DNA from 2 places in the Weissella sp. ESL1177 genome. Region 1 is predicted to be linked to the other one. Evidence: a T-box and tRNA genes for the amino acid it is inferred to sense, from the RefSeq annotation. Region 1 holds a T-box; the other holds one or more tRNA genes.
What was found. A T-box is a leader RNA that pairs with one kind of tRNA and senses whether it is charged. The one in region 1 lies ahead of AC3B5D_RS06030 (valine--tRNA ligase), so its partner is inferred to be a tRNA-Val.
Positions count from the first base shown of each region.

Region 2: it encodes a tRNA-Val, which carries the amino acid that the T-box ahead of AC3B5D_RS06030 (valine--tRNA ligase) is inferred to sense. The anticodon was not compared.

Region 1 is NZ_CM176591.1:1,241,647-1,245,062, forward strand. Features, by position in the region: gene AC3B5D_RS06030 (valine--tRNA ligase) at 1-1,547, opposite strand, end outside; T-box leader at 1,625-1,830, opposite strand; gene AC3B5D_RS06035 (LysE/ArgO family amino acid transporter) at 1,903-2,520, opposite strand; gene trhA (PAQR family membrane homeostasis protein TrhA) at 2,645-3,301, shown strand.
Region 2 is NZ_CM176591.1:212,781-216,196, forward strand. Features, by position in the region: rRNA gene AC3B5D_RS01050 (23S ribosomal RNA) at 1-1,249, shown strand, start outside; rRNA gene rrf (5S ribosomal RNA) at 1,324-1,440, shown strand; tRNA gene AC3B5D_RS01060 (tRNA-Val) at 1,445-1,517, shown strand; tRNA gene AC3B5D_RS01065 (tRNA-Asp) at 1,520-1,593, shown strand; tRNA gene AC3B5D_RS01070 (tRNA-Trp) at 1,621-1,694, shown strand; tRNA gene AC3B5D_RS01075 (tRNA-His) at 1,697-1,769, shown strand; tRNA gene AC3B5D_RS01080 (tRNA-Leu) at 1,797-1,880, shown strand; gene AC3B5D_RS01085 (hypothetical protein) at 2,086-2,388, shown strand; gene AC3B5D_RS01090 (YfhO family protein) at 2,532-3,416, opposite strand, start outside.

The DNA of each region.
Region 1 (3,416 bases):
ACATTCTTGAATGGCCGTCGACCAGTAAATTCTTTTGATTGGAACATCATACGTGCGACCCAGAAGAAGATAATATCATACCCTGTGACCAAAGTATCTGTTGGGAAGTAGCGCTTAAAGTCTGCCGCATCTGTATCAGGCCAACCCATTGTTGAAAATGGCCACAAAGCTGATGAAAACCATGTATCCAAAACATCAGGATCTTGTTCCCAATTCTCACTATCTGCAGGCGCTTCCATACCAACATACATTTCACCAGTCTCTTTATGGTACCAAGCGGGAATTTGGTGTCCCCACCATAATTGACGAGAAATCACCCAATCATGAATGTCATCCATCCAACGAGTAAAGGTACCTTCAAAACGTGGCGGATAGAAATCAACACGATCGTCCGATTTTTGCATAGCCAATGCTTGTTCAGCCAATGGTTTCATCTTAACAAACCATTGTGTTGACAGCCGTGATTCAACTTGCACACCAGTACGTTCTGAATGACCAACTGCGTGCACGATTGGTTCAACTGACAACATCCAACCACCAGCTTCTAAATCGGCAACCATTGCTTTGCGGGCATCAAAACGATCCATACCAACATACTTACCAGCACGTTCGTTCATTGAAGCGTCTTCATTCATCGTATTGATTCGTTCCAAATTATGACGATTACCAACACCAAAATCATTTGGATCATGAGCTGGTGTAATTTTAACCATCCCTGAACCAAACTCAGGGTCAACATATTCGTCAGCAATAATTGGTACTTCACGATTAACAAGTGGTACTAAGACCTTTTTACCAACCAAATCTTTATAACGTTCATCTGAAGGATGTACAGCAACTGCCACATCCCCAAACATTGTTTCAGGACGAGTTGTTGCAATTTCAATATAATGCTTTCCTTGATATGTTGTTTCAGGATCCACAAATGGATACTGTACATGATAAAAGGCACCTTCATCATCTTGATGAATGACCTCGATATCCGACAAGGCTGTCCGAGCTTTCGGGTCCCAATTGATGATGTACTCGCCCCGATAGATCAAGCCTTTCTTGTACAAAGTCACGAATACTTTACGAACAGCTTCTGATAACCCTTCATCTAGCGTAAAGCGTTCACGGTCAAAATCCAAAGATAGCCCTAGTTTTCCCCATTGCGCTTTAATAGTTGCTGCATATTCATTTTTCCAATCCCATACTTGTTCAACAAATTTGTCACGTCCCAAATCATAACGCGAAATACCTTCTTTGGCTAAACGTTGCTCAACTTTAGCTTGCGTAGCAATTCCCGCATGATCCATTCCTGGTAACCATAACGTATCAAAACCTTGCATCCGCTTTTGACGAATCAACATATCTTGTAACGTTGTATCCCAAGCGTGACCTAAGTGTAATTTACCAGTCACGTTTGGTGGCGGAATAACAATTGAATAGGGACGAGCCTTCTTATTTTCTGAAGGTTTGAAGCGCTTCTCTTGCACCCACTTATCATAACGACCCGCTTCAACCGCTGTTGGATTATACTTGCTCGGCATATCAATTTCTCGCATAACTTGAACTCCTTACTTTTATTAAATTTATTCTATGATTGACCCATTAAAAAAACCCTGATCATACAATATTGTATAATCAGGGCGACTTTATCGCGGTACCACCTGAATTAGAGTATTCTCTATCTCATTAAGACTTAACGCGTCACCACGTTATCAACTACTACAATTTCATTGATAAAGCCCACTAGCTACTTTCTAAGTTGTCACTCAAAATCTTTCACCAAAATGACTTTGTCGCTAATAGTAACCTAACCTATACCCTCTAGTGTATTGCTATGAAAGCAATTTTACATGGTTATATGCAAAAAATCAAGGTCAATCGATGCTTTTCGTTAATACGAAGTGTCATCATTTAAAAGATAGCAATCATTGCCTCAATTAATAAATAACTACCATAGCCTAAGACGATAATTCCAGATATAGCATTTACACAGACAAGCACTTTTCGAGGTAGCCGATCTTTTAGGATATTCATGATAATTGTAATGCCATTAAACCAAATAAACGTTGCCATCATGACACCAATGATAAATGGCCAAACCGCATCACTAGCCAATGTTCCTCTTAAAGCACCTAATAATAAACTACCATCAATTAAAGCTTGTGGATTCGCCCATGAAACAATAAATGCTGTCAATAAAGCTTTATGTGCAGGTAGGTGATTAGCATGTGTGTTGAGTTGTACTGTATTCGCACTTCTTAAAATATCCCAACCAATCCAAATGACTAGCATCCCACCAATCAACATGACAGTTAATTTTAGCCATGCTGCTGAACTAATAATTGCTCCCATACCAAAAAAGGCTGCCATTGAAAACAACGAGTCAGCAATCCAAACAAAAAGAACATAAACTAACGAACGTTTAAATGAATTCGTTAGTGCATTATTAAATACATACAAATTTTGCATGCCGATTGGTGCCACGAAAGCAAATCCAATCATCATACCTTTAATCATTGTCATTAACATCATGAAACCCCACTTATTTTAATACTATAACATTTAGTTTACAAAACTAGATGAAACAGTTATCATAATTATAAACATATTGTCATTCAAATAAATAGCCAATTAACTGGTAAAGGAGAAGCCTATGCCTACTCTAACAAAAGAAAATCGCCGCTATCTAATTACCTATGAAACACTCAATGCTGTCACTCACGGTCTTGGTGTGATGGCAGCCATCGTTGGTGCAACACTATTAATGATTAAGAGTGTGCAACATCATTTTGGTGCATTTACAATGGTTGCTTTATCAATTTATGCTGCATCTATTATCAGTTTTTTACTCGCTTCAACCTTATTCCACGCATTAATTTTTACTAAAGCGGGTAAATTTTTTCAATTTTTAGATCACTCAGGCATTTATTTAGTCATCCTGGGAAGTTACACACCTTACACCTGGCTCTTCCTTAGTCCAAAAATTGGTTGGCCAATTTGGCTAACCATTCTATTATGCACTGTTCTTGGCTTTGTTTATGATTTATTTTTTGTCGGTCGTTGGCCTTGGCTTTCAGTCATTATTTATGTCTTGATGGGCTGGTTGATTATTCTGGCCTTTCCCGCTCTACACGTTGCCTTAACATCGTTTTCATTTAATTTCTTATTAGCTGGTGGCATAACATACACTTTGGGTGCCTTGCTTTACCTCATACCACAACTACCATTAAATCATGTTTACTGGCATCTTTTTGTTTTAGCAGGTGCAACATTAATGTACATTTCAATTTATGCCATGCTATTTAATTAAACCGTTCCGTCATACAGAATACAGAACATAATTGAAAGGGTCAAAGTCTGCCATATTTGGCATAGACTTCGACCCTTTTATGATATGTGTTAGATGCAACAAAAACTACTTAAAT
Region 2 (3,416 bases), 1.0 Mb from region 1:
TCGAGGAGAGCATCCTAAGGTGAGCGAGTGAACTCTCGTTAAGGAACTCGGCAAAATGACCCCGTAACTTCGGGAGAAGGGGTGCTCAGCGCAAGCTGAGCCGCAGTGAATAGGCCCAGGCGACTGTTTATCAAAAACACAGGTTTCTGCAAAATCGTAAGATGACGTATAGGGGCTGACGCCTGCCCGGTGCTGGAAGGTTAAAAGGAGTGCTTAGCTTCGGCGAAGGTACGAATTGAAGCCCCAGTAAACGGCGGCCGTAACTATAACGGTCCTAAGGTAGCGAAATTCCTTGTCGGGTAAGTTCCGACCCGCACGAAAGGCGTAACGATCTGGGCGCTGTCTCAACGAGAGACTCGGTGAAATTTAAAGACCCGTGAAGATGCGGGTTACCCGCGACAGGACGGAAAGACCCCATGGAGCTTTACTGTAGCTTGATATTGAGTGTTTGTGCAGCTTGTACAGCATAGGTAGGAGCCGTAGAAATCGGGACGCTAGTTTCGATGGAGGCAAACGTGGGATACTACCCTCGTTGTATGAACACTCTAACTCACACCACTAAGCGTGGTGGAAGACAGTGTCTGGCAGGCAGTTTGACTGGGGCGGTCGCCTCCTAAAAGGTAACGGAGGCGCCCAAAGGTTCCCTCAGAATGGTTGGAAATCATTCGCAGAGTGTAAAGGCACAAGGGAGCTTGACTGTGAGACTTACCAGTCGAGCAGGTACGAAAGTAGGGCTTAGTGATCCGGTGGTTCCGCATGGAAGGGCCATCGCTCAACGGACAAAAGCTACCCTGGGGATAACAGGCTTATCTCCCCCAAGAGTCCACATCGACGGGGAGGTTTGGCACCTCGATGTCGGCTCATCGCATCCTGGGGCTGTAGTCGGTCCCAAGGGTTGGGCTGTTCGCCCATTAAAGCGGTACGCGAGCTGGGTTCAGAACGTCGTGAGACAGTTCGGTCCCTATCCGTCGCGGGCGTAGGAAATTTGAGAGGAGCTGCCCTTAGTACGAGAGGACCGGGGTGGACGTACCACTGGTGTATCAGTTGTTCCGCCAGGAGCACCGCTGAGTAGCTATGTACGGATGAGATAAACGCTGAAAGCATCTAAGTGTGAAACTCGCCTCGAGATGAGATTTCCCATTCAGTAATGAAGTAAGACCCCTCAAAGATGATGAGGTAGATAGGCTAGAAGTGGACGTGCGGTGACGCATGGAGCGGACTAGTACTAATGGTTCGAGGACTTAACCAAGTAGCAAGTGGTGTAAGGCAAAAAAGCAATTATGATTCAGTTTTGAGGGAACTAAGTTCACTCAATTAGAAACGTGTCGTGATGATGGCACTGAGGTCACACCTGTTCCCATACCGAACACAGTAGTTAAGCTCAGTTACGCCGAAAGTAGTTGGAGGATCGCCTCCTGCGAGGATAGGACATTGCGATGCATATGGACGTTTAGCTCAGCTGGGAGAGCACCTGCCTTACAAGCAGGGGGTCACAGGTTCGAACCCTGTAACGTCCATTGGTCGCATGGTCTAGCTGGTTATGACGTTCGCCTGTCACGCGAAAGATCACGGGTTCGAGTCCCGTTGTGACCGTTTCAATTAAGTATTACATCATATCATAGGGGTATAGTTTAGCGGTAGAACAACGGTCTCCAAAACCGTCGGCGGGGGTTCGATTCCCTCTACCCCTGCCATGGCGGTAGTGGTGAAGTGGTTAACACACCGGTTTGTGGTTCCGGCACGCGTGGGTTCGATCCCCATCTACCGCCCTTTAATGATGTAGTATTTAATATGATGCCGTTGTGGCGGAATTGGCAGACGCGCTGGACTCAAAATCCAGTTCCCGCAAGGGAGTATGGGTTCGACCCCCATCGACGGCATTAGTATGGTCCCTGATAGTCTTTTTATAGGCTCTTAGGGATTTTTGTTTTATAAAGAACCGTTGTTACTAATATAAGGAAATCAAGTGAAGTATTAAAACAAACGAATTTTTAAAGATAGCATTGATGATTAATTTATTTTTGACATATGTTAGATTAGTTATAATTAATTAGAATATATTTTTTTTAGAAAGGAACAGAATAAATGACAAATAAACCAATCACTAGTGAGACGCATCAACAGTTAATGGTAGATTTTAGTGTAGCTGGTCCTCAAGTTGGTGAAAAAAATATTTCTTTATCGGATGGATTTTTAGTACGTGATGAAAATAATGAGGAAAAGAATTATTTTCATTGGGATGTTATTCGTCGAGCTGATGAAACTTATTGGTCACCTTTAGATGGTGATCGCAAAACGCTATATGACATCACGGCGTACAAAATTAAAAGTAAAGAGACGAATCAGTGGCTAACTATTGCTGAATGGTTTTCTGCTGATAAATTTTGATAATAAATAAGAAAAGTATTAAACAACATTTATTTTGTTGACATAATTATATTGCAGTATTTTAACATGTAAAAAGGGGACGTCAATCTACCAAATGATGAGGTAGATTAACGTCCCCTTTTCAGATATAACACACTAATCGCTCAGTCAGTTTTATGATTATAAATGAATTTAATCAAGCGTTGACATAAGATGATGACTAACAGAACGGTACCAATTAGAAAGCCGTATTTCGCAATTTGATGACCTGGTGTTTGATAGCGCAGGACAATGTGATTCGTGCCAGTTTTTAAAGGTATACCAATAAAACCTGTACCTAATGCCACTAATCGAGATGAATGATCAACTGCAGTCCAACCTTTACTATATGGAATGGTTGTTGCTAATATACTTGCCTTTTTCACTTTAATTGTTGTTGATAATTGATTATTTGTTAATGTGTATTTAGGTGCAGTTTTTTGGATTGTTTTAGCCACTTTATTGAATCGATAATCAGTAGGGATAGCCTTAACTTGTACATCAAAACTATATTCACCAACCTTGCTAAATGTTAATGGGATGAATGTTTCTTTCGTTGTATCACTTGCTTGTCCAAGATTGAGCGTTACTTGCTTTTGTGGATTATAAAATGATAAGTTTGATTGCCCTGTTTGAGTGAATGTATTCGTTATATTATTATAAGTTGCAGTTAACGTATAACCCGTTATTTCTTTGCCAATACTACTAAAGTGATGCTTATACCAATTCCACGTAAAAGCTTTCTCATTATAGCGACGATCAATAAGGTTTTGTTCATTTTGACCATTTTGTTGATGATCATAACGGTATTTTGTTAAAGCAATCTGTTGTTGTTGTTTGATATTATACGGATGGAAATGAATGTTAGAAAGTTCCAAATGTAGCTCAGTACCAGCTAAATCTTTAGAAGGACTGAGATAAAAACCAGCTGGTAACCAATCGGAATTCGTTTTATAAGTCATATGTAATTTTTTAGTCGGTGACTTAGTTAGATTTGTCCGAATTGGTGC